2 regions of the Lentibacillus songyuanensis genome follow, and region 1 is predicted to be linked to the other one. Evidence: predicted binding sites of a transcription regulator. Region 1 holds the regulator's gene; the other holds the start of a gene.
What was found. Region 1 encodes NrdR, which represses ribonucleotide reductase genes. Its sites were predicted from a motif close to AACACNATATATNGTGTT; they were not measured.
Positions count from the first base shown of each region.

Region 2: WMZ97_RS20940 (vitamin B12-dependent ribonucleotide reductase) is a predicted target of NrdR. The motif match lies at 4,118-4,135, and genes of this name have one in related genera.

Region 1 covers NZ_JBCLVH010000007.1:94,313-101,867, forward strand. Annotated here, with positions in the region: gene polA (DNA polymerase I) at 1-1,324, shown strand, start outside; gene mutM (DNA-formamidopyrimidine glycosylase) at 1,368-2,192, shown strand; gene coaE (dephospho-CoA kinase) at 2,229-2,828, shown strand; gene WMZ97_RS09190 (CotD family spore coat protein) at 3,084-3,431, opposite strand; gene WMZ97_RS09195 (glyceraldehyde-3-phosphate dehydrogenase) at 3,733-4,764, shown strand; gene WMZ97_RS09200 (cytosolic protein) at 4,920-5,300, shown strand; gene nrdR (transcriptional regulator NrdR) at 5,542-6,003, shown strand; gene WMZ97_RS09210 (replication initiation and membrane attachment family protein) at 6,054-7,382, shown strand; gene dnaI (primosomal protein DnaI) at 7,404-7,555, shown strand, end outside.
Region 2 covers NZ_JBCLVH010000037.1:4,545-12,099, reverse strand. Annotated here, with positions in the region: gene gcvPA (aminomethyl-transferring glycine dehydrogenase subunit GcvPA) at 1-571, shown strand, start outside; gene gcvPB (aminomethyl-transferring glycine dehydrogenase subunit GcvPB) at 561-2,027, shown strand; gene WMZ97_RS20950 (GNAT family N-acetyltransferase) at 2,269-2,838, shown strand; gene WMZ97_RS22025 (GNAT family N-acetyltransferase) at 2,919-3,305, shown strand; gene WMZ97_RS20945 (rhodanese-like domain-containing protein) at 3,429-3,794, opposite strand; gene WMZ97_RS20940 (vitamin B12-dependent ribonucleotide reductase) at 4,226-6,787, shown strand; gene mntR (transcriptional regulator MntR) at 6,940-7,356, shown strand; gene WMZ97_RS20930 (patatin-like phospholipase family protein) at 7,537-7,555, shown strand, end outside.

The DNA of each region.
Region 1 (7,555 bases):
GCTTCCTGAGAAAGAGGTGCTTGCTGACCATATTGTTCGCAAAACAAATGTATTATTCCAGATGAAAGAGAGCATGCAAGACGAGCTCAAAGCAAACGAACAATTTACGTTACTTCAAGAACTGGAAATGCCGCTTGCACTTATCCTAGGGCAAATGGAACACACGGGGGTGCAGGTCAATATTCAACGCTTGGAAGATATGGGGACGGAATTAAAACAACGGTTATACGAAATAGAACAAAATATTTATGAACTGGCAGGGGAGAAATTTAATATCAATTCGCCAAAGCAATTAGGGCCGATCTTATTCGATAAACTTGGACTCCCAGTCATTAAAAAGACGAAAACAGGGTATTCTACTGCGGCCGATGTGCTCGAGCAGCTGCGAGAAGAACATGAGATTATCCCAAAATTGCTGATGTATAGGCAGTTAGGTAAATTACAATCTACCTATGTTGAAGGATTATTAAAGGTTGTTGACCAGGACTCTCATAAAATTCATACCCGGTATAATCAAGCTTTAACCACAACGGGACGGCTAAGTTCCGTTGATCCGAATCTGCAGAATATCCCAATTCGTTTAGAAGAAGGAAGAAAGATCCGGCAGGCGTTTGTACCGGCTGAAAAGGATTGGATCATGTTTGCTGCCGACTATTCGCAAATTGAATTGCGTGTGTTGGCCCATATTGCCAAAGACGATAAATTGATCGAAGCCTTTACACAGGATACCGATATTCATACGCAAACAGCAATGGAGGTATTCCACGTAGAAAAGGACGATGTTACAGCAAATATGCGGCGCCATGCAAAAGCTGTCAATTTCGGTATCGTTTATGGGATCAGTGATTATGGCCTTTCGCAAAGCCTTGGAATAACACGGAAGGAAGCACAACAGTTTATTGACCGCTACTTTGCCAGTTATCCCAATGTCAAAACGTATATGGAAGAGATCGTTCAAGAAGCCAAGCATACTGGATATGTGACGACATTCATGAAGCGCCGGCGCTATTTACCGGAAATAACGAGCAGGAACTTTAATAAACGCAGCTTTGCAGAACGAACTGCAATGAATACGCCAATTCAGGGCAGTGCCGCCGATATTATCAAAAAGGCAATGATTGATTTGCACGAAAAATTAATCGATGAAAAACTGTCGGCTAAAATGCTGCTGCAAGTGCATGATGAACTAATTTTGGAAGCTCCGAAAGAGGAGATAGACAAGCTGAAAACGATTGTGCCGGAAGTTATGGAACACACCGTTGAACTGGATGTACCGCTTAAAGTCGATTACGCATATGGGAACAGCTGGTTTGATGCAAAGTAATAAGTCACAAGGTTGTGCTTAAATTTGTAAGGAGTAAAGAAATATGCCAGAACTACCAGAAGTAGAAACCGTAAAAAACACATTAAAACGATTTGTTATTGAAAAAACCATTGACCATCTTACCGTGTACTGGCCAAAAATTATTAAAAACCCCGATGATGTAGAAGTGTTTAAACATTTACTAACCGGACAGACGATTCACGGCATTACACGAAAAGGAAAGTTTCTCTTGTTCCAGCTTGATGATTATTGTCTTGTTTCCCATTTACGAATGGAGGGAAAATATAGTGTACACCCTCAAATAGAACCGGTTAAAAAGCATACACATGTCATTTTTACGTTTACAGATGGTCAAGAACTGCGATACAATGATGTTCGCAAATTTGGGACCATGCATGTTTTTAAAAAAGGGGAAGAATTTCAGCAAAAGCCGCTGAACCAATTAGGACCAGATCCGTTTGATAAGGAGTTTACCAGCGAGTATTTTTATAACAAATTAAAACGAACCCAACGTGCCATTAAACCCGTATTGCTTGATCAGTCCATTGTTGCAGGACTAGGCAATATCTATGTTGATGAAACACTATTTCGAGCAGGGATCCATCCGTTAAAGAAAGCCAATAAGTTAACCAAAAAAGAAACAAACGCCATTCGAACAGCGGCGATGCAAACCTTAGATGAAGCGGTGGCTCAAGGTGGGACAACCATTCGCTCGTATGTCAACGGTCAGGGAGAAATGGGGATGTTTCAGCAAGAACTATTTGTATATGGGCAGGAAAATCAGGCATGTAAAAAATGTGGAAAACCCATTGTTAAAATGAAAATTGGCGGCCGTGGCACACATCTTTGTGTTACTTGCCAAAAATAGCTGTACAGTTAGTGGCTCTTAATGGAGGGTGATAAAATGGCTTTGACGATTGGTCTTACTGGAAGTATTGCAAGTGGAAAGAGCACGGTATCTCTTATGTTTGATGATTATCGTATCCCCATGGTTGATGCGGATAAACTGTCCCGTGACGTTGTACGGCCGGGGGAACAAGCATATGAGCAAATCATCGATACATTTGGTACGGATATTTTACGAAATGATAAATCCATTGATCGCAAGCAATTGGGTTCCATTGTTTTTGCAGATGAAACAAAGCTCCAGCAATTAAATGCGATTGTCCACCCAGCAATACGAGAAAAGATGCTGACAACAAGAGATTCGTTGATTCATGCTGGAGCCTCATGTGTTGTGCTGGATATCCCGCTACTATTTGAAAGTAAATTAACCCACTTTGTAGACAAAACGTTGGTTGTGTTTGTTGATGAAGAGGTACAGCTGAAACGGCTGATGGAACGGGATCATTTTACGGAGGAAGAAGCTATCCAGCGCATTCAATCGCAAATTCCGGTCAAGGAAAAGGCGGCAATGGCTGACGCAGTGATTGATAATAATGGGACAAAATATCAGTCCTATGAACAGTTAGAAACGGTTTTAAAAGAGTGGAAGGTAATATAGAAACATTTCATATCAGATAGAAAATGCGAACACACATCAAATAAAAAAACGTCTATGCAGAACATAGACGTTTTTGTTTAGGCGGTGGTATTCAATGGGAGGTGTTAACTTAGGTTAAAGTAAGTGAAAGGGTGGAGGTGAATCCTTCCAACTTTGCTTTTTAAAATAGTCATTTGCTAGCAAACATTTCGTTTGCATGGTGCATAGAATAAACTTAGGGAATGTGAATCAGGGATGCATGACGGAAATAATAGTTTATATCCAGCTCCGTCGTTTGTGACATCCGCAGTTACTCCCATTATTACTCCCATTATTGCTGTTACTTTCGGGACTAATTCTCCGGCAATTTGGAGAGTTGACATCACTTCCGCAATCGTAATTCTCCACTACTGTTTCGTTTACATTGGAATGGGTAACGGGATAATAATTCTCATTTCTAATGACAGTTCGATTGACATTAACAACCTCAGTTGGGTGGATATTCTTGACAACGCGCGTATTCGTTTTTGTTTTTTCCACCCTTCTGGCAGGGTTCACAATTACCTCGTCATTAGCCGGTGAAACGGAATTATTATTTTGACATGATCGACAATGATGTTTCATAAGGTTTATCCCTCCTTTCTGCTATATTGTATGTGGCAAGAAAAAGTTTGTCTTAGATGGGGGCACTAAATAGATCGAAAATGTGCTTTTACTATAATGAAACAATGTAGTTTGAACCTTCAGCATGGTTTTAATCATTTTTGTGTGTTACCTATAATAGTCTTTTCGTGTTATTAGCATATTCTCCTCAAGCGAATTTGGACCTTTTCTTTTCATTTTAGGCATCACATTTTGAGTGAAATGTGTTATACTATTTTTAACGATGAAGTTAATGAGTATAGCATATTGGGAGGACTATCAAATGAATAAAACTCGAATTGCGATTAATGGATTTGGTCGTATTGGACGAATGGTATTTCGCCAAGCGATGAAGGATGAACAATTAGATGTAGTAGCGATCAATGCAAAATATCCTCCAGAAACACTCGCGCATTTAATTAAGTATGATAGTGTACATGGTATTTATGATGGAGAAGTGAAAGCACTCCAGGAAGACCTTCAGGTAGATGGTCAAAAAGTGTTATTGGTGAATGAACGAAATCCAGAAAACCTTCCGTGGGATGAATTGGAGATTGATATTGTTATTGAGGCAACAGGCAAATTCAATTCACGCGATGGAGCAGGATTGCATCTGCAGGCTGGGGCGAAGAAAGTAGTGATAACCGCACCAGGTAAGCAGGTAGACCAGACAATCGTGATGGGGGTTAATCATGAGGAGTATAACCCTGACCGTGACCACGTTGTTTCGAATGCATCTTGTACAACAAACTGTCTAGCACCAGTAGTAAAGGTACTGGATCAGCATTTTGGAATTAAAAACGGCCTAATGACTACTGTGCATGCGTTCACAAATGATCAACATAATACGGATAACCCACATAAAGATTTAAGAAGAGCAAGAGGCTGTACCCAGTCGATTATTCCTACGTCAACAGGTGCTGCAAAAGCGCTAGGGGAAGTCATGCCTCATTTGAAAGGAAAATTGCATGGAATGGCATTACGCGTACCAACACCAGATGTTTCGCTGGTTGATTTAGTCGTTGACGTCCAGCGTCCGGTTACTATAAACGAGATAAATGATGCATTTAAAGAAGCAGCGGAAAATGAATTAGCAGGAATTATCAAATATAGTAATGAACCGCTTGTTTCCGTTGATTATACAACTACTGATTATTCAGCGATTATTGATGGTTTATCCACGATGGTGCTGGAGGATAATAAAGTAAAGGTGTTAGCCTGGTATGACAACGAATGGGGCTACTCACACAGAGTGATTGACCTTGCTAAATATGTCGGTCATTATATGCATCAAAAACAAATGAAAATTTCATAAGTGATCGATAAGGCAGTTCATCAAGGCGGTGAACTGCCTTTGTTATTTGTCGAGATATCATAGTGAAAAACCAAAAAACATGTTAAAATAAAGAAATATCGTATACTGATGTACAAACGTAACTATACATTCATTAATTTTGGGTGGGGAGTATATTGTCCGTTAAACAGGCCTTTATGAAATATTTTAGTAATCATGCAGAAACTGGAGAAAACCATTGGGATCCAGCATTGCGAACACATTATTATAAACTAACCAAGGATAATGGGTTAAAGAAGATTGAAGCATTTTTTAACCATTCAGATACATATGAAGTGAATGCCATTTCCAATGAACATGGGGAAATAAGTGTTCATGTAACAAAAGGACGAAAAGCCTTTGTTATTATAACGGTTATCATGGTAAGGCCTTATCGAACGGCGATTGATTTTGCCGTTACCAGTGAATCATTCTTGCCATTTGATTTTGGGTATAGTTCATCGTTGATTCAACGATTATATCATGAATTTGATAACACTTTTCCTTTAATTGATTAGCAGTGCGTGTTCAAAAAGGAGGATAAAAAGGACCGAGAAGTTCGAGGCGGCATAGTTTTGAGCAGCGGAATGTATGCAAATAGATACACTGAATCCGCATCGCACGCCGGAAAAGTGGTTTTCTTTTCCAAGGAGCGGAGAAACAAGCCAACGAAGAAATTCGATGTGTCATTTTTACCGGACTTTTTGAACAGACTCTAGCATGAAATTCCTAATTCTAAGCGAACGGGGTGAAGCTTCGATGCGGTGTTCCAATTGTCAAAACAAAAGTACAAAGGTTACGGATTCCCGCCCGATTGAAGAAGGTCGGGTGATACGAAGACGCAGGGAATGTGAGCAATGTGGATACAGGTTTACAACATTTGAACGGATGGAAGAGGTCCCGTTAATTGTGGTGAAAAAGGATGGAGCCAGGCAGGAATTTAATCGGGACAAACTGGTTCGCGGTCTGATCAAATCATGTGAAAAACGTCCGGTTCCATTAGGGAAGATTGAGGAAATCGCATTAAATGTCGAAAAAGAGTTACGTGATAGCGGTGCCTCGGAAGTTCCAAGTGAAGAAATTGGCGAAAAGGTGATGGACCGATTATCAGCGGTTGATGAAGTTGCCTATGTAAGATTTGCTTCTGTATATCGTCAATTCAAAGATATTAGTGTATTTTTAGACGAGTTGAAGGATTTAATTAATACGGATAAAAAATGAGTGGGTTATCCACTTGGATGCACTGTGTTTAATTATTAGAGGTGAGATTTGTGAATGTTTTCGAGAAGATTTTTCCGATTGAAGGCTACGTTGTCGAGCAAAAGGGGAATTTGCCCAAGGGCTACACAAAGGCATTAACCCATTTATATCAGCCACTGATTGGCTTAACAGCTGTTATGCTATATCAAACGCTTCTGCATGAAATGGAGCTGCAACAGGGGGATAAGCCACAGACACATCATACGTTAATGAATTATATGAATTTACCGCTGGATGAAATTTATCAAGCTCGGTTAAAGCTGGAAGGCATCGGTTTGTTAAAAACGTTTAAACATCAAACAGACCCAAATGACTATTATACCTATGTCCTATTGGAGCCTTTTGCGCCAGGTGATTTTTTTAAGGATGATATGTTAACCCAATTGTTATATCATCACTTAGGTGAGGATAAATTCGCTATGTTGAAGAATCATTATTCGGTTCATTCCAGGGAGGAAAGCGGCAATGAGATTACCGCAGCGTTTCAAGAGGTATTCCAAACATTTCAACCGCAAGACCCTCCTGTAGAGGCAGTTGACATACCAGTTCCCGAACAGGAGCGAACCATTGATTTTACATGGATGAGGCAGATGCTGCGCCAGCGAATGATCCCCGAGGAATCCGTGCTAACCTTAGAAAATCGGAAACTCATTTCGCAAATGATGGTATTATATGATTTGGCGGAACACGAGGTTGAAAAAGCAGTTATGTGGGCATTAACGGCCGAGAATAGTCTTGATCCGGATGAATTTAAGGGTGCTTGTCATGATTTATTCCATTCCAGTCATCAGGAATCGGTTGTCAAGCTGACCGATCGACTGACAGAACAGAAGCGGAGACAACCAACTGTAAAGCCTGCTACGAAAGAAGAGCAGCTTATTTATGAACTGGAAACGATATCGCCAAAACAATTATTGGAGGATTTGTCCAGTGGGAACCATGCATCCGGACAGGATTTGAAGATTATTCGTGATGTGATGACTACCCAGGGTCTGCCAGCTCCTGTGATGAACGTGTTGATTCATTATGTGTTACTTCAATCGAATATGAAATTATCAAAAGCTTATTTAGAAACAATTGCCAGTCATTGGTCTCGTGCCAATTTACAAACGGCGAAGGAAGCAATGGAATTTGCCAAAAAAGAAAAGGCCAAGTACCAAAAGGGATCCCCGAAAAAGCAAAACTATCGTCGTCCCGTTTCGAATGAAGTGGTGCCTGATTGGTTTAAAGAACGGAAGAAGAAACAAGCAAAAGCCAATGCAGGAGCCAACTATACCGAGACAGAAGAAGAGAAAGCGGAATTTGATGCACTGTTACGCGAATTTACGAGTAAAAAATAATCATTTGCAAGGATGATTCGTATGGAACCAATTAAATCCACATTAAAAAAATGGATGCAAGGAAATAAAAACTTTCAAGAGAATTACCTGTCGATGAAGCAGGAAGTTCTTGAGGATCCGGAAATAAGTGAATTTCTTCGCTTGCACCCACATTTAACACAAACTGAAATTGA
Region 2 (7,555 bases), on a different contig from region 1:
TGTTGGTGACACGCAAGTATTTGGAATTCCAGCCCAATTTGGCGGCCCGCATTGCGGTTATTTTGCCACAACGAATAAATTAATGCGGAAGGTTCCAGGACGGTTAGTGGGGCAAACGACGGATGAAAATGGTCAGCGTGGATTTGTGTTGACATTACAGGCCCGTGAGCAGCACATTCGACGTGACAAAGCAACCTCAAATATCTGCTCCAACCAGGCGTTAAATGCACTGGCAAGTTCGGTAGCGATGAGCTCAATCGGCAAACAGGGCATCAAAAAAATGGCGATGTTGAATATGCATAAAGCACGGTACATGAAAGAACAACTCGAAAAGGCTGATTTTGAGGTCATAACAGATGGTCCGTTTTTCAATGAGTTTGTGATCAAAGTGCCTGGATCTGTTACCGATTATAACCAACAGCTGTTGGCAAAAGGATTTATTGGCGGCTATGATCTGGAACATACATATCCTGACTTAGCCGGACACATGCTGCTCGCCGTAACAGAGATTCGGACAAAAGAAGAAATCGACACATTCGTCAACGAATTGGGGGATATCAATGAACGCTAAAGACTTTCCTTTACTATTTGAACGCAGCAAACCTGGCAGAACTGGTTTCAGCCTGCCCGAATTAGACGTTCCGGAATATGATTTGCAAGCGGAACTGGAGGACACGTTTATTCGTGAGGCTCCACCAGAGTTGCCAGAGGTAAGTGAATTAGAAATTATGCGGCATTATACGGGACTATCCCGACGTAATTACGGGGTGGATTCCGGCTTTTATCCATTAGGCTCCTGTACGATGAAATATAACCCGAAAATTAACGAAGATATCGCGCGGCTACCCGGTTTTAGTCATATTCATCCATATCAGGATCCCGCCAGCGTTCAAGGTGCCTTAGCCATGATGTATGATTTGCAAACGTCATTAGCGGAAATCACCGGGATGCATGACGTTTCCCTGCAGCCAGCAGCAGGAGCGCAGGGGGAATGGACCGGGCTGATGATGATTCGCGCCTTTCATGAGGCGAATGGGGATATGAAACGAACCAAAGTAATTGTTCCGGATTCGGCTCATGGTACGAACCCTGCTTCAGCTTCGGTTGCCGGATTTGACGCAGTGACGGTAGCATCAAACGAAAACGGCTTAGTTGATTTGGACGATTTAAAACGGGTGGTTGGTGATGACACAGCTGCACTGATGCTGACAAATCCGAATACCCTTGGGCTGTTTGAGGTAGAAATTATGGAAATGGCAAAGATCGTTCACGATGCCGGCGGAAAATTGTACTATGATGGGGCTAATTTAAATGCCATTATGGGGTACACCCGCCCGGGAGACATGGGCTTTGATGTTGTGCATTTGAATTTGCATAAAACCTTTACAGGACCACATGGCGGTGGTGGCCCGGGATCAGGACCTGTTGGTGTTACGGACGAATTGGCTGCTTTCTTGCCAAAACCATTAATCGTGAAAAAAGATGATAGCTATACGTTTGATCATGATCGTCCACAATCGATTGGTCGTGTAAAACCGTATTACGGCAATTTTGGAATTAATCTGCGGGCCTATACGTATATTCGCACAATGGGTGCCGAAGGGCTTAAAAAGGTAAGTGAATACGCGGTACTAAATGCCAATTATATGATGCGGCGTTTAGCAGACGAATATCAGCTGCCATACCCACAACATTGTAAGCATGAATTTGTGCTTTCTGGGAAGAAACAGAAAAAATTAGGCGTACGAACACTTGATATTGCGAAGCGCCTGCTTGACTTTGGGTATCATCCGCCAACAATTTATTTTCCGTTGAATGTGGAAGAAGCGATGATGGTGGAACCAACGGAAACCGAATCAAAAGAAACGCTGGACGGTTTTATCGATGCAATGCTTGCTATCGCAACGGAAGCAAAAGAGGATCCGGAGGTCGTTCAGGAAGCACCACATACGACCATCGTGAAGCGGATGGATGAAACAACCGCCGCGAGAAAACCGATTCTAAGGTATGAAGAAGAGAATTCATAATTGGAATTCATAGACCTGCCTGTTGAAGCATAATAGATGCTGTTATGAAGGAGAAAACACTAAAGAGGGATGCAACACGTAGCTGAATTTGCATCCCTTATTTCGTTTGGGTTTAATGGGCATACCAGTCCATTCACGAATTATGTTCATTTGTTATGTTGATTGATCATTATGGATAAAAGATAGTTTAATTTCCTTCTATTACTTAAAGTCGTCTTTGAATTCAAAAGAGGTGAAAAACATGCAACGTACAGAACAATATGAACCAATTAAATTTCTCGAGAGCAAAAGGGTTTACTTAAGACCAATAGAGAATGAAGACTTGGATTTTTTCTATGCCAAAGCTCTTTGGGATAAAGAAGGAAGGAGATTAACAGGCACCCAGACCATATTTAGTCGTTCGGGGGTTCAAAAGTGGTTTGAAAACATATCTACGGACAGCAGCAGGATGGACCTCCTTATATGTTTGCAGGAAAATAACCAACCTATTGGGGATATAGCTATGTTGGATATCGACCATCAAAATCGAAATTCTCTTGTTCGGATTTCAATATTCGATCATGGATTCTGGGGGAATGGATATGGTACCGAAGCGATGGCTTTGCTTTTAGAATACGGATTTGAAGTATTAAATTTACATAGGATCGGATTAGATGTCTACTCATTTAATAAAAGAGGGATTAAATCCTATGAAAAACTTGGTTTTAAACAGGAAGGAATAATCAGGGATGAGCTTTTTTATGATGGAGAATATCATGACTTAATTATAATGGGGGTTTTGAAGAATGAGTTTCACCTGGTTGATAATTGAGGATATGGTTTTTCCGGCAATGATAAAAATGGAAGTCGCTTGTACGGTGCTGACAGAGGGAATATCGTCCAGCAGGGCAGATAAAGGATCTTAACAAAGCCAGGGGATCATTAGATAGTTGGAGAAACGGCTGGCTCACTTATGGGTATGGTTATTGGACAGTTGTTCTATCGTCTCAATCAGAAGTTATTGGAATTGGTGGGATCCGTAGAGGTCGATGGAAAGAGCAAGAAGTACTGAATCTTTATTACAGGTTCTCACCAAGTTATTGGGGAAATGGTTATGCTACTGAATTGGGCCGAATTGCTGTTCAAATGGCAAATGATTATATACCTGACTTATCAGTTGTTGCCCGTGTGAGACCTTCTAACAAACCATCGTTCCGGGTAGCTGAAAGGATTGGGCTTCAGCATTGTCATGAACTTGATTCTGATAAACATATGGCTTTTGTTTCAAATAAAAAGTAACATGCAAAAAGCTCAGTTTTAATGCTGAGCTTTTTTGCTTACTATTTATACTGTTAGGATGTGTGCAAGTGTGCTTTCTATATGTTTGCATAATCTTCCCGTTAATCAAAGCACAAGGATTTTTTATTTTATTTTGCCGGTCCACTTTTTAAAGCCGCCTTTAAGCTGATTTAGATCCTGATAGCCTTTTTTGCGGAGAAGTTCCGCTGCACGAGTCGAGCGTGACCCACTAGCACAATAAAGGTAGACAGGCTTGTCCTTGCGTAATTCAACCAGCCGTTGTTTCATTTGGGTTAGTGGTATATTTCTGGCGCCAAGAATATGCCCTTTTTTAAATTCCTGTGGTTCCCGGACATCGATTAATTGGGCTTTCCGATAACCTTCGCGAAATTGTTCTTCGGTCAATGTTTTTAGATAGGCGCGCTGCCGAAAATAGCGGAATAGCGTAAAGCCTATAATTACAACAAGTAAAATAATAAGAATCGTCATGTTTTGTCCCCCGTTTTTTCTAATCTTCCACTTTCTATTATATGGTTGTTGGATGATTTTTTCAAAGAGTTTTGTGTCAATGCATGTTAAAAGAAAGACTTTATACCTGTTTTTATTTTTGTTATTGGTTGTATGATGTATTTTGTGGGATTTTCCATGAACCGTTATTTGAGACGAAGAGTGATAAATCCTTTCCATTGCTAAATGCAAATGGTGAAAAAAATGGTTTTAGTTAAGTTACTCGTTATTTGCTTGTTTTATCGCAAAAATACACCGGAAATTACATTTTTTCGTTTTTGACAAAATCCGATTTTTTTGCTTTTAATACAATATATAGTGTTTTTATAAAAAACGAGCACAATATCTTGTTTAATTTCATTTATTTGTGGTAAAGTGAATCTAGTAACTAATTAGAGAAAAGGAGTGAGGAAATGTCGACGGCTGTCGAGGAACGAAACCAAATTAACATAAAAAATCTAAATCAGGACATTGCATTATTCCCGCAAGTTCATCCGATTACAGCAGACATGAAACGAACACATAAAGGAGTATCAAGGCTTGTCATGCTGGACCGTTATGCCTTTAAGGACACCCAAAAGAAAACATTAAAGGCAGGGGACTTTGTCGTGTTGACGGTAAAGGCCGATCCGAAATTCCCGGCACGCGGACTGGGTTTTGTCAAAGAAATCGACTGGGTTCATAAACAGGCTGATATTCAGGTGGACCCGGAATTTGTTCATGTACTAGATCAGGAAGAGGAACGCGAAACAGGTGTTGTAAAACGAACGCTTGATGTGATTGATAAGCCGCTGGAAATTTATTATGAGCAAATTGCCAGACGAAATGCGACCGGACTTGCACAAGTAGAGTTAACAGAAGAAAAACGCCGTGAGTCATTTGCCAAGTTTAACCGGGAATTATCGAATTTAAACTTTATCCCGGCTGGACGAGTTCTCTATGGTGCTGGGTCAGAAACCGATGTAACGTTCTTTAACTGCTATGTGATGCCATACATTCAAGATTCACGGGAAGGGATTTCTGACCACCGGAAACAAGTCATGGAAATCATGAGCAGAGGTGGCGGTGTTGGCACCAATGGATCAACACTACGTCCTCGTAATACATTGGCCAAAGGGGTTAACGGAAAATCGTCTGGCTCCGTATCATGGCTGGATGATATTGCAAAATTGACACATTTGGTTGAGCAAGGTGGGTCAAGACGCGGAGCGCAAATGATTATGCTTGTCGATTCGCATCCGGATATTATTGAATTTATTATTTCCAAGATGCAGAATCCAAGAATTTTACGATACTTAATTGAAAATACTGAGGATGATCAAATCAAGCAGCTGGCACAGGAAAAATTAAAGTTTACCCCGTTAACTGGAACAGAGGTAGACTTGTATCAGGGAATTGTTAATTATAAAACAATGCCAGGATTGGGCGGTTTTTCCAAGTCATCGATTAAAGAAGCAGAAAACAAGTTACGTGACGGTGGATCATATTCCGTCCATAATCCGGAATTTTTGACTGGCGCAAATATTTCTGTATGTTTGACGAAGGACTTTATGACCGCGGTTGAAAACGATAGCTGGTATGAGTTACGTTTTCCGGATGTGGAAAATTACACAAAACAGCAAATGGAAGACTATAACAACCATTGGCATGAGGTTGGCGATGTCCGTAAATGGGAAGAAATGGGCTATGGTGTCCGGGTTTATCGCCGGGTGAAAGCCAAGGAATTATGGAATTTGATTAATATTTGTGCAACCTATTCAGCCGAGCCGGGTATTTTCTTCATTGATAATGCTAATGACATGACGAATGCCAAGGCATATGGTGATCAGGTTGTGGCAACGAATCCGTGCGGGGAACAACCCCTTGCGCCATATTCAGTCTGTAATTTAGCAGCGGTGAACCTTGCTGAATTTGCCAATAAAGACACCAAAACAGTGAACTTTGAGAAATTAAAGCAAACCGTTCAAACTGGAGTGCGCATGCAGGATAATGTGATTGATGCAACGCCATATTTCTTAGAGGAAAATCGAAAACAAGCTTTAGGTGAACGTCGTGTTGGCTTAGGTGTTATGGGGCTTCATGATCTATTGATTTACTGTGAAACCGAATATGGTTCGGCGGAAGGAAACGAATTGGTTGATCAAATATTCGAAACGATCGCAACTACAGCTTATCGTGCGTCCATTGAGTTAGCAAAGGAAAAGGGAAGCTTCCCGTTCCTGGTTGGTAAAACGGATGAAGAAACACACGAGCTTAGAAATGCGTTTATTAATACGGGATATATGAAACAAATGCCTGACGATATTAGACAGGATATTTTAACATATGGCATTCGCAACTCCCATTTGTTAACTGTTGCTCCCACTGGAAGCACTGGGACCATGGTTGGCGTAAGTACTGGGTTAGAACCATATTTTTCCTTTTCTTACTTCAGGAGTGGACGACTTGGTAAATTTATTGAGGTTAAAGCTGATATTGTCCAGGAATATTTGAATCGCAATCCAGAACAGGATCCGGAACAATTGCCATCATGGTTTATTTCAGCCATGGAGTTGGCACCGGAAGCACATGCCGATACCCAATGTGTCATCCAGCGCTGGGTAGATAGCTCCATTTCCAAAACGGTTAATGCTCCAAAAGGGTACACCGTTGATCAGGTAGAAAGTGTTTATCAACGATTGTATCGAGGTGGTGCAAAAGGTGGAACGGTTTATGTGGACGGCAGCCGTGATACCCAAGTATTAACGTTAAAGGCTGAGGAAAATTCCTTTGACGAAACAACGGAAGCGGAACAACCACAAGAAAAACCGCGTGTTGTCCTAATGGATACCATTCAAGAATTGGAAAAAACGAATGTAACAATCGGTTCAGAAGTGGGGGATACATGTCCGGTATGTCGTGAGGGCAGTGTAGAAGACATCGGCGGCTGTAACACATGTACAAGCTGTGGTGCCCAATTGAAATGTGGACTGTAAGGATTTCTTACGGAAGAGCTGATCACTCATGGTGGTTAGCTCTTCCCTTTTTAATAGATATAACTTGTCTATCAGTTGTTTATCATGTATCCTTGTACTAGAAACAATGTTGCCTTCCCTAAAAAATTATTCTTTGAAGTGAGGAGATCTTAATGCCAACTCCAAGTATGGAGGATTACATAGAACAAATCTACAATTTAATCGAATCAAAAGGATATGCACGCGTCTCGGACATCGCGGAAGCATTACAGGTTCACCCCTCTTCTGTTACAAAAATGGTGCAGAAGCTTGATAAGGATGAATATTTAAATTATGAAAAATACCGCGGGTTTATATTAACTGCGAAAGGCAAAAAAATTGGGGAGCGCTTGGTTTTCCGCCATGAATTACTTGAACAATTTTTGGGAATAATTGGTGTAGAAGATGAAAACATTTATGAAGATGTAGAAGGAATTGAACACCACTTAAGTTGGAATTCCATTGACCGCATTGGTGATGTCGTGCAATATTTTAAAGCGGATAAAGACAGGATTGCCAAACTGCGTGAAAACCATATTGAAACAAATTGATCATACATTCGAATCCATCCCATTTTCGGGTGGGTTTTTTGTTTGCCAATATAGCCGAGTATAAATTTGATGTTCTATTTTTCAATGTTCTGCTTAAAGATGTATAAAGTGAAACTTCATTTCCGTGGGGGTTTTCTGCTTGTTAAAAAACGGAATAAACCCTTGAGAAGGAGCGAATCGATGAAAATTGATGGCGTGT